DNA from 2 places in the Peribacillus sp. SRI_006 genome. Region 2 is predicted to be linked to the other one. Evidence: a T-box and tRNA genes for the amino acid it is inferred to sense, from the RefSeq annotation. Region 2 holds a T-box; the other holds one or more tRNA genes.

Region 1 (6,179 bases), on a different contig from region 2:
ACCGATTCGGCCCATTTGAAAATAATCACGGCCATCCTGAGCAATCACAAGCGAATATTTATACAATGGCGAATAATTAGCAGGCAAGTAGACAAGCAATTCCAATTCTTCTGCTAAAGCTTCGCTTTTAAACATGTACTCTTTAATTGTGCCTTTGCGTAAACTCATTCTCCCGCACCTCAATGATAATTAATAATGAAAAACAACTTACTTGATTATTTTAGCATAGCCTTGCAACTTTTTCCCGCGACAAGAATTTGGAATATAAAATTTTTGTTATATTTTCTAAAAATTTAAATTATAAGGTGTTATAATACAAGGATATAGAAAAATAATACAAAAAAAGGTGGCGAATAAAATGGCAGATGTACACGTGCACAGCAGGGAAGTGACAAAGGCGGCTAAACGAACATTATTGGAGCGTGGTGTCAGTGTGGAGGCAATTGCAAAAATCGTTTATGAATTGCAGTTCCCGTACAAGGCTGATCTTAAGCTGGAGGAATGCATCCACAGCGTTGAGCGTGTCCTGTTGAAAAGGGAAATTCAACATGCCATTTTAGTCGGTGTGGAGCTGGATAAACTGGCAGAGCAAAAAAAACTATCAGAACCCCTGCAATCGATTGTTGAATCGGATGAAGGGCTATTCGGAGTGGATGAAACGATTGCCTTTGGTGCAGTACTCGGTTATGGAAGCATTGCTGTAACAACCTTTGGCCATTTGGATAAAAATAAAATAGGCGTCATACACGAACTTGATAAGAAGCAAGAAGGAATCGTGCATACCTTCCTGGATGACATCGTTGCAAGCATTGCCGCGAGTGCCGCCTCAAGATTAGCTCATCGTCTGAGAGATGAAGAGGAATCGTTAACTGAACAGGAAAAGGACATCCAGGAAGAAGAAGAGTTAATAGGTTGAACCTTGAAGAGCAATGTTCAGCCAGACCTGTAAAACCTGGCCTTAATGAGGCGGGCAGAAAGGATGTTGGCTACTTTAAATGTCCGTTTTGTCTGCCTTAGAAAACAGAATGCGTGAATATGGCCTGGATAAATTTCAAGCACCTGGATTTTCCGTTGTGTAATCTTACCTTGTTCGGAGAGATAAATTATTTCTAATGGAGCATTTTCTTCCATATGTTTACGAAGTATATATTTCATTCCCGGTCACTCCTTTGCTGACTTGCTTGCTATCATTATATGCGAACATACGTTTTGTATGCAAGTGAAAAGGGAACCTTGGTTCTGTTTTGTTGTGAGGGTAAATGGAAGAAGATGAAATTATAACTTTTTTAATATTATATGTAGAGTTTTTAACAAAAAAACAATTTATGTACTCAATTTCTGACCTTTCTTCTAACAGTCCTCTTAGAATCTCAGTAGCTAGGTTCTTCATCAACCAAAACTGAAGTGGGATTATACCTCACCTCATTTTCAGATTGAGAATAAAGAATATGTTTCCCCGATTATATCCACAAAAATACCTTCCTTATTGTTAACGATCACCTTCTTAATAAGATATATAATCCAGTAGATTTTTGCTGTTTAAGTTAGATTTATTTTCAAATTTGTAACATATGTACAAACATCTTTTCTTTTAATGAATAAAATAACCCGAAAATAAAAAAGAAAAAGGTGATTATAATTAAAAATCATAATTCTATTTCACATTGTAATTCCTTTATAGACACCACATATCTTAATAAGAAATGTGTGCAAAAGAAACCGGATGATTGTCATAGCTGCCATAAGAAACACAATGACTGTATATGTCACCAAAAGAAATCGGATGATTGTCATAGCTGCCATAAGAAACACAATGTCTGTATTTGCCACCAAAAGAAATCGGATGATTGTCATAGCTGCCATAAGAAACACAATGACTGTATTTGTCATCAAAAGAAACCGGATGATTGTCACTGTTGTCATAAGAAACACAATGACTGTATTTGCCACCAAAAGAAACCAGATGATTGTCACTGCTGTCATAAGAAACACAATGACTGTATTTGTGTGCAAAAGAAACATGATGACTGTCATTTGTGCCATAAGAAACATAATGACTGTATTTGTCATCAAAAGAAACCGGATGATTGTCATTGTTGTCATAAAAAACACAGTGACTGTACCTGTGAGCAAAAGAAAACCGATGACTGTCATTTGTGCCATAAGAAACATAATGACTGTCACTGTGACAATAAGAAACATAATCTAGTAAGAGCATCTGCGTTCAGGGCTAATAAGAATACACCACAACTATACGAAGCAGCGTTAACTCCCTCTGTAAAAGTTTTATTCCAAACTGAACAGTTTGATTTAGCGGATGAATATAATCCGCACATATCAACATTTATTCCAACTAAGGATGGAATTTATGAGATAACAGCAAAAGTCTCGTTTTGTCCGTCAAAAAGTAAAAGCAATGATTCCTCAAAAAACAAAAAAGATAATTGCAAATGTGATTATTGCAGTAAAAATAGTTGCAACTGTGATTATTGCAGAAAACATCATTCTTCAAAAGACAAAAAAAGGAGTTCTTCAAAAGAAGGATATGTCGCATCCATTTCCATTAACGTAAACGGAGATAATTTAGATATTGTTAATGACTTCTTGGAGAAATCAAGACCTATTGGACTATCGGTTACTACAATCCTTCAGTTACAAGCAGGAGATCGGGTACAAGTATTATTTAGTGCAGATGTAAACGGAGAAATTTTAGCAGAAGCATCTTTAACAAACTTTCAGGCTGCTAGATTCCCTTCTCCAATGTAAAGATCTTTCTGCTTTAGTCTTAGATTGAGTAAATGGAGATCATATTTGATAATTAAAGTTGAGTAAACGTATGATTAGGAGCCTTGGATTCTCCTTGAAAAAGGTGAGGTGGATTCTATTCCGAGAAATTTTTGGGGGAAGATTGAACTTTCAGGGATTAACGCCTAAGACCACACTTTACGGAAAAAAACTTTTTTAGCAAAACTACTTGTTTTATTTTGAATACCACTATATAATAAATCTTGTTCAGAAAAGAAGTCAGCAACTAAGTAAGTTTTAAACCAAGCTCTATAGAGCTTGATTACATACGACTTGTTAGCTCAGTGGGAGAGCACTTCCTTGACAGGGAAGGGGTCGTGGGTTCGAATCCCTCACAGGTCATCAACTAACAAAGGCTTAAATCCTTGATATAACAAGGATTTGGGCCTTTTTTTATTTTGTCTTACGGGATGCGTTTAGACCAATGATAGTGATTTGCTCACATTTTGAAAGCATTTTGTTGGCAAAAGGATTTTCTCGTATTAAGTGCTTATCCATCAAATACTTTCTGCTTGAGGCCGTTGTTTCTGTAATCCTTTTTTGATAATGGGACGTAAACCAAAATTCCATATAGGATGAAAAGGATTCTTTGCTCGGTTCGGCATATCGATCTTCATCCAGTGCAGTCAGAATCTTTCGAAGAGCAGCATCTGCATCTTTTTCACGAGGAAATCCACTTTTTGTTTTTTGTCTTCGTTTACCTGTAATCGGGTCCCTGCCTATGTCTACAATATATGACCAAGTATTTCCCCTTTTTTAACAGTGCCTTTCATATTGCTTGCCCCCATATCCTATTGTAGTTCGTGTTAGAACAATGGAAAGCAAGTGGTCTAATATCAGTTTGACCACTTGCTTTCGGTTCTATAAGCCGCTCTTTTCCCCATGTTTTAAGTGAGCAGCTTGAAAAGCCTTCTTGTGGAATTCGGTTTTTATTTTTTGTCTGCGTGTACCTGTTAGGGATCACTTTCAAAATCTACTATATGTCCAAGAGTTTCCTCTCTTTTGTGTACTACCGCTCAGTATGCTAACCTCCGTATATGTTTGATAATAATTATGTAAGGGAAGCTAGCCGTTCAGTTCGGTGAACTACGCACTTACGGTTTTATAAACTGCTCACTTGTTGCTGCGTCAGCCAGTTAAAAAATTCATCACGGAGCACGCGTTTGCTGCGACCTAATTTAATAAGTGGAAATGATTTTTGTTCCATTAACTCATAAGCGGTTGGCTTAGATACCATTAAAATTTCAGATAAATGTACGGCTGTTAGGATCATTGGATAATCTTCGATGTTTTTAGGCATACTTTATTTCTCCTCTTAATTTTAATTTATTAGTTTAATAGTGATTAATTAGAATTAACTTATTTAATTCGGACACATTATATTTTTAAAAACCAATCGTTTTCAAGGGGTTACTCGTAAAAATAAAAAAAATCCGATCCGGTTATTGTCTCAAAATATAAATAAGTGTACGGCTGTTAAAAATCGTTGATAATCTTCGATGTTTTTAGGAATACTTTATTTCTCCTTTAATTTTTTATTTAGTTTAAAAGTAATTAATTAGAATTAACTTATTTAATTCGGACACATTATATTTTTAAAAACCTATCATTTTCAAGGGGGGCTCGAAAAATAATAAAAAAGTAGTAATATAATGCATAGCAAAAGTAAATTTGAGAGATTTGATGGTTCCTACTTAAACTAACGGGGCAGGATAGTTACATATCCTTGAACAATTAGGATTTGATGACTCTGTTGAGCAATCGATTCCAGAGGGGTTTAAAACGGATAAATGGTATAAAAATAGTAAATGATCAGAGGTTTCACTAGCTTATTGAGAGATACTTTGGTGCATTTTTCTTATAATTTGTAAAGGATTGTACTTAAACTACCATGAAAATAAGTTTCTTTAAAAATGAAAAATGAAAATACTTAAGAAGACCCTGCTCATTCGTTTAAAAAAAAGAGGAGAGCGTTAATTAATTAGTTAGGGTTGACTGGATTAAGGTCAGTATCAGTATTGACACATTCTAACCATTTTCATTCTTTGTGGTGAATCGCTGACTTTTGCGATTCATGGATGGCTAACGGGTGCTTTAGCTTAGGATCGGAGCTGTCTTTAAGGCAGCTCTTTCTTTATTCAACAATAGGGCCATTTTCTTGAATAAGAAGTTGCATAAAATCCCACTTTTTTATACAGCCACCAGGTGCGCTTGAGTGTACGTAAACTTTGATTAAAGATAAAATCCTGCATAAACAATAAATTGTGACAGGGTGAACCCCCATATTCCCAAGGTGTTTTGTAAGAGGGAGCTTCTGTTAGGACAAATTATGTCAACCTAATATGTATACATATATACATAATTTTTGTTCTTTTTTGGAAATATAAAATTGTATCGTTTATAAGTATAAGAAAATAGCGTGGAAAAATGAGAAGTAATGAACTTTCTGAAAGTAGTAACCCTGAATTGTGAATAAGGAAGTGACCAGGAATGATTACCAGTTTTAAAGACCGAATCACGACTGATCAAGTAACTGTTATGGTAATCAATTCTATATTCGGGGTAGGAATCCTCACCTTGCCCAGAATGGCAGTAGAGAAGGTGAAAACCCCAGATATATGGATCAGCGTTATTTTAGGCGGTCTGATCGCGATGATCGCAGGAGTGATCATTGTTAAATTAAGCCAACAGTTTCCCGAAAAAACCTTTTATGAATACAGTCAAGAAATTGTTGGTAAATGGGTTGGAGGGCTACTTAGTCTGCTTATTGTATGTTATTTTTTTACATCTTGTGGGTTTCAAGTCCGAGCAGTAGCAGAAGTATTGTCATTTTTTTTGTTGGAAGGCACCCCTACCTGGGCAATCATCATGATATTTATGTGGGTAGGTCTGTATCTGCTCATTGGCGGAATAAATCCGATCGCCCGAATGTTTGAAATTATCTTGCCTATTACCGTCATCTTTTTTTTAATTGTTGCCTTTATGAGCTTCAAAATATTTGAAATTGATAATCTACGCCCGGTACTAGGTCTGGGAGTGATACCTGTACTAAAAGGAGTACAGACAACTGGTCTATCATACACTGGTTTTGAAACCATTTTGTTCCTTTTTCCATTTATGAAAGAACCAAAGAAAGCAGTAAAAGCCGTTCTAATTGGAATTTCTTTACCGTTGATTTTATATTTGATAACGGTCGTAATGGTTATCGGAGCATTATCTGTTGATGTAGTGGTCACGAGAACATGGCCGACACTTGATCTTATACGAAGTTTTGAAGTCACCGGTATGATCTTTGAACGATATGAGTCTTTGTTGCTCGTAATATGGATTATGCAAATGTTTTCTTCCTTTACGATCTTTTACTATGGTGCTGC
Region 2 (6,179 bases):
GAAAGTGATCAATATGTTTTTATACGAGGCTCGTTGGATTTAAGCGGTGAATACAAAGACTCGCAAAATGGTGAAGAAGAGGAGTTTTCGCAGACCTTTTTGCCAAAAGCGGTTCAAAAGGTCGAGAGGCATCCCAATGGACTTAATGAGTTCACACACCGTTTTCCGGTTGATATAACGATTCCGAATAATCGGATTGCCTCTTTGGATGAGGTTGATGTCTCGATTCAAAGCTTTGATTATGCCATGCCAGAGCATAACTGCTTGAAATTGCAGGCGGACCTTTTGATAACCGGAATCTATAATGATTCATATGTGGAAGAACGGTTTGATACTGAGCAGGAAGTTGGGGAAACGGAGGATCAGGAAGAAACGGATGGAGAAAATGAGTCATATATTCCTTATGCAGCCGCAGTGCCGCCAATCCCGGATTTTCAGCCCGTTTTCCGTGATGAGGAGGAAGAAGAGTTATACGCGCCTTTTTCTGCAGAGTCAAAACGGGTTTCTGAAGCAAATGAAGAAGAAGAAGAGGAACCGATTTATTTAAGCGATCAGCATAATGCTCCCGTTTTTGAAATTCCTGTTTCACCATATCCTGAAGAGGAGGAATGGGAAACGGAAGTGCATAGACAGGAAGAAGCTGAAGCTGTAGAGGAAGAAGTAATTGGTGATCCGCCTGACTCCCCGGAAAAGGTACCTTCCATGGGAGAGGCAAAATTGGAGGAAGAACCAAGCAGGCAGGATTCCTTGGAGATTCCTAGAGTGACATTTATAGAAGAAGTAGAAGAAGAGCCAAGTCAAGCAACCAATCATGAAAGTAGCCCAGTTTTAAATGTAGAAACCGAGGATGTCATCCGGCAGGAAGACGATGCCGTTACAGCGGGTCCTATCCTTAATGAGAATGTGAAGGTGGAGCAGGAAGAGGAATCCAATTCGTCCATAAGCGATCTATTCAAAAAGAGGGAAAGACCTGCGCCTCCGGCTAAGGAGGGGAAGAGTTTCAAAGGCAGGAAACAAGCAGCGGAACGTGATGAAAAAGAAACGGCCGATCATGATGAAAAGCAGCTTTCCATCATGGATTTATTCGGACGGAAACAAGAAGAAGAACTGGTAAGGATGAAGGTTTGCATTGTTCAGCAAGGGGAAACGCTTGATGACTTGGCTCAACGATATGATGTTACGGTTCAATCGATCCTTTTCAGCAATGAATTGGAGTCGAATCAGAACGTTCATGAAGGGCAAGTCATTTATATACCGAAGGCGGTTGCGTATAAGAATTGACCGGGACAGAGAGCAGGGCATATGCTCTGCTCCTGTTTTTTAAATGCTAGAGGAAGCGGATTGTTTAGTTTTTTTAGAGAAAGTGAGTGAGTCTCGTGAGGGAAAACGAGAATCAGCAGCCTGCCAATCGGGATCGGGACACGGAGACCGTATTGAAGGAATATGCCATGTATGTACAATATATTGAGGACTTCGGGCGTGTAAAAAAAGTATACAGTGATCGCGGTACATTTGCCTTGAAATCCATGTCACCGCATAACGGCATTGATTTTATCAAAAATGTTCAAAAACTGTACCATCGCGGCTATAATCGAATCGTTCCCATTTATCAAACGATGGATCAGCGTTACGCCGTTCTTCATAATGGACGTTTGTATTACCTGATGCCCTGGCTCAATGATGAAAGGGACGGGGAGCGCGATGAAAAGCATAAGCAATTGTTCAGAGAGCTTGCTCGGATGCATACACTTTCCGTTAAGGAAATACAAGTGGATATTGAGGAACGGGAAGCACATTATGAGCGGACGCTTGATGCCTGGAATAACGAAAAGGAATTTATAGAAGAGTATATTGTCAGTTGTGAAAAGAAGTGGTATATGTCTCCATTCGAACTCACGGTTTGTTCTTTCTACACTGATATTTCACAGGCACTGAAGTACTCGATCAAGAAGTTTGAAACCTGGTATGAAAAAACGAAGGATAGTGAAAAGGTTCGAACCGTGGTAACGCACGGAAAGGTTTCTTTGAAGCATTTCGTTTATGATGAGCGGGGATATGGCTACTTCATCAATTTTGAGAATTCGAATACGGCTCCGCCGCATTTCGATTTACTGCCATTTCTCGTTAAAGCGGCCAGGACCTATCCTGTCCAATGCGATGACTGTGTTGACTGGCTATATAACTATTTTCGTTATTTTCCGTTAAAAGAAGAAGAATTATTGCTCATGCAAAGTTATCTGGCATTCCCTGGATCAGCTTTGGAATTAGTGAAGGGTTATTCCGATGGCAGGGGCCATCGTTCAGAGCTTGATAATGTCACGCAACTTCAGCGGCAATTTTGGCTATTGAAAAATATTGAATATATGGTGATGAGAATCGAAGAAATCGAACAGAAGAAAAAGGCGGCTGCCGAGGCTGCCAAAGAAGAACAATCACCCCCAAGCTAAATATACATGATTGGATCATCTCCAGTCATGTATATTTTTTTGCTGTAAGGGAATAATTAAATCCATTCGAAATACAAAGACATGGCCAGGAAAATAAACGCGATAAGCAGGAGCATATCGAAAAAAGTCGGGAAAATCAGCGTACGTAATCCTTGGAATACGATAAAGGGGACGATGAACTGCTGGCAGACACCGCGGAATTTTTTCACCCAAGGCGGTAAAGTATAGGGAGTATATCTTCGCTTCATATTATTACCTTCCTTTTTAGGACTTCTTATATTCTATGGGTGGGCAGTGAAAAAGGTGAAACAGCCGTCACATTCACTGTTTCTGGAGGATAAAATAAAGAAAACGAACATGAATGCATCAAATGGGATGATTCCTGAGAAAGTAAGCGAAAAGATGATTGACTGGAGCCCCATGTTTTTTGTACTATATACTATATGCATTCAATGTTTTTACATATGAATATAAATCAATGCAAAGACCGGAAATAGTAAGATGAAATGCACTTTTCAGAGAGGAAACCAAATTGGTGCGAGGTTTCCAGGCAGCAGCATCCGAAGTCGTCCGCGAGCAGTCTTCGTGAACTTCTTAGTAGCGAAGGCCGGTGAAGAGCCGTTATCCGATTTGAGAGCCGAAAGGGATTTTTTTCTTTTTCGGAAAAAAGGTGGCACCGCGAACAACTTCCTTCGTCCTTTTGAGATGATGGAAGTTTTTTTTATGCCCAAAAGGAGGAAATGATATGGAAGAGAACCAAATTTCAATGCCGACTAAATATGATCCGCAGACGATAGAGAAAGGCCGCTACAAATGGTGGCTTGATGGAAAGTTTTTCGAAACGACGGGTGACGATAAAAAAGAACCATACACGATTGTCATCCCGCCGCCTAACGTTACAGGTAAGCTGCATCTTGGCCACGCTTGGGATACGACACTTCAAGATATATTGACACGCATGAAAAGGATGCAAGGCTATGATGTTTTATGGTTACCAGGCATGGACCATGCCGGTATTGCTACTCAAGCGAAAGTAGAACAGAAACTTCGTGCGGATGGCGTGAGCCGTTATGACCTTGGGCGTGAAAAATTCGTGGAAGAGACATGGAAATGGAAAGAGGAATATGCGAGCCATATCCGTGAACAATGGTCAAAGCTAGGTCTTGGACTTGATTATACCCGTGAACGCTTCACCCTGGATGAAGGTCTTTCAAAAGCAGTGCGCGAAGTGTTCGTTTCGCTTTATAACAAGGGCTTGATTTATCGCGGCGAATACATCATCAACTGGGATCCATCAACGAAAACGGCGTTATCCGATATCGAGGTCATTTACAAAGATGTGCAAGGCGCATTTTACCATATGAAATATCCATTGGTTGACGGATCGGGTGAAATTGAAATTGCCACCACCCGTCCAGAAACGATGCTTGGCGATACTGCTGTTGCTGTACACCCTGAAGATGACCGTTATAAACACTTGATCGGCAAAAAGGTCCGCTTGCCAATTACAGGCAGGGAAATCCCGATTGTCGGTGATGATTATGTCGATATGGAATTCGGTTCAGGCGCGGTCAAAATTACTCCTGCTCATGATCCGAATGACTTCGAAATCGGGAACCGTCACGACTTGGAGCGCATCCTTGTCATGCATGAAGATGGCTCGATGAATGAAAAGGCCGGTAAATATGAAGGCATGGACCGTTTTGAATGCCGTAAGCAAATCGTCAAGGACCTTCAGGAAGAAGGAGTACTCTTCAAAATCGAAGATCACCTTCACTCAGTAGGCCATTCAGAGAGAAGCGGTGCTGTTGTTGAACCATATCTTTCGACGCAATGGTTCGTTAAGATGCAGCCGCTGGCTGATGCATCCGTTGAGCTTCAAAAAGGAACCGATGAGGAAAAAGTTCATTTCGTACCGGACCGTTTCGAGAAAACGTACCTGCATTGGATGGAAAATATCCGCGACTGGTGCATTTCCCGTCAGCTTTGGTGGGGTCACCGCATTCCCGCCTGGTACCATAAAGAAACAGGTGAAGTGTATGTAGGTCATGAGGAGCCGGCGGACGCTGAAAACTGGGAACAAGATACAGATGTCCTTGATACATGGTTCAGCTCGGCATTATGGCCATTCTCGACTATGGGCTGGCCTGACAAGGACAGTGTCGATTTCCAACGTTACTATCCAACCGGGGCACTTGTAACAGGCTATGATATCATTTTCTTCTGGGTATCTCGGATGATTTTCCAAGCTCTTGAGTTCACAGGTGAACGACCATTTGAAGATGTGCTGATCCACGGACTGGTTCGTGACGAACAGGGGCGCAAGATGAGTAAATCGCTAGGCAATGGTGTCGATCCGATGGATGTCATCGATCAATACGGTGCCGATTCCCTGCGTTACTTCTTATCTACGGGCAGCTCGCCAGGCCAGGACCTTCGTTATAGTACGGAAAAAGTCGAAGCAGTTTGGAATTTCTCCAATAAGATTTGGAACGCATCACGTTTTGCTTTGATGAACATGAATGGCATGACGTATGACGAAATCGATTTAAGCGGTGAGAAGTCTGTAGCCGATAAATGGATCTTGACGCGTTTGAATGAAACGATTTCCAACGTAACCAGACTTGCGGACCGTTATGAGTTTGGTGAAGTGGGCCGCGTGCTATACAACTTCATTTGGGATGACTTCTGTGACTGGTATATTGAAATGGCGAAGCTTCCGCTATATGGAGAAGACGAAGCGGCTAAGAAAACGACGCGCTCGATCTTGGCGTATGTACTGGATAACACAATGAGATTGTTACACCCGTTCATGCCATTCATTACCGAAGAAATCTGGCAGAACCTACCGCATCAAGGTGAGTCCATCACTGTTGCCGCTTGGCCGGAAGTGAATGAAGAGTTGACAGATACAGCTGCAGCCGAGGAAATGAAGCTGCTTGTTGAAATCATCCGCTCCGTCCGTAATATCCGTGCTGAGGTGAACACACCGTTAAGCAAAAAAATCAATTTGATTTTAAAAGCGAAAGATGAGGCCATCTTAGCGACATTACAGAAAAACAGCAGCTATATCGAGCGTTTCTGTAATCCTGAACAATTGACGATCGGAATCGAAGTCGAAGAGCCTGCTCAAGCCATGACAGCTGTCGTAACTGGCGTAGAACTAATCCTTCCGCTTACAGGACTGATCAATATTGACGAAGAAGTGAAACGTCTTGAAAAAGAACTCGACAAACTTAATAAAGAAGTTGAGCGTGTACAGAAAAAATTAGGCAACGAGGGCTTCGTTAAAAAGGCGCCGGCAAGCGTCATCGAAGAAGAACGTGCCAAGGAAAAAGACTATAGCGAAAAACGCGACTCTGTAATCCACAGGATCAGCGAACTGAAACAACTGTAAAACAAAAGGATGAACCAGCTTGAAGCCGGTTCATCCTTTTTCTGTTTACATGCTATTTAAGAAGAGGATATGCTTTCTTTTATGAATGTAAGGTACTCCCATACGATATTCATATCACTTAGTGCACTTAATGTCCGGCTCCCGACGACATCCTCAATTTCGTTCAGCATGAGGCTGCCATCTTCGGCAAATATGAAATCGATACCGACCAGGCCGAAATCAAATGAACTCATTACTCTTTCAACAAGGGCTAATTCAGATGCAGTCAGCTCATATAGCGAAGCCGATCCGCCCAGCGTATAATTTGCCTTGAAACTGGAAGCGGATTCCCTGAG

What was found. A T-box is a leader RNA that pairs with one kind of tRNA and senses whether it is charged. The one in region 2 lies ahead of AC2YHV_RS00605 (valine--tRNA ligase), so its partner is inferred to be a tRNA-Val.
Region 1: it encodes a tRNA-Val, which carries the amino acid that the T-box ahead of AC2YHV_RS00605 (valine--tRNA ligase) is inferred to sense. The anticodon was not compared.

What each region holds. Positions count from the first base shown of each region.
Region 1 is NZ_JBYCZT010000005.1:30,960-37,138, forward strand. It holds gene AC2YHV_RS08065 (alpha/beta hydrolase) at 1-168, opposite strand, end outside; gene AC2YHV_RS08070 (phosphatidylglycerophosphatase A family protein) at 359-916, shown strand; gene AC2YHV_RS08075 (hypothetical protein) at 934-1,155, opposite strand; gene AC2YHV_RS08080 (hypothetical protein) at 1,660-2,172, opposite strand; gene AC2YHV_RS08085 (hypothetical protein) at 2,155-2,766, shown strand; tRNA gene AC2YHV_RS08090 (tRNA-Val) at 3,076-3,147, shown strand; gene AC2YHV_RS08095 (Arm DNA-binding domain-containing protein) at 3,199-3,537, opposite strand; gene AC2YHV_RS08100 (helix-turn-helix domain-containing protein) at 3,908-4,105, opposite strand; gene AC2YHV_RS08105 (DUF6980 family protein) at 4,528-4,617, shown strand; gene AC2YHV_RS08110 (spore germination protein) at 5,296-6,179, shown strand, end outside.
Region 2 is NZ_JBYCZT010000001.1:126,395-132,573, forward strand. It holds gene spoVID (stage VI sporulation protein D) at 1-1,281, shown strand, start outside; gene ysxE (spore coat protein YsxE) at 1,377-2,447, shown strand; gene AC2YHV_RS00600 (hypothetical protein) at 2,504-2,695, opposite strand; T-box leader at 2,922-3,150, shown strand; gene AC2YHV_RS00605 (valine--tRNA ligase) at 3,193-5,844, shown strand; gene AC2YHV_RS00610 (ATP-grasp domain-containing protein) at 5,901-6,179, opposite strand, start outside.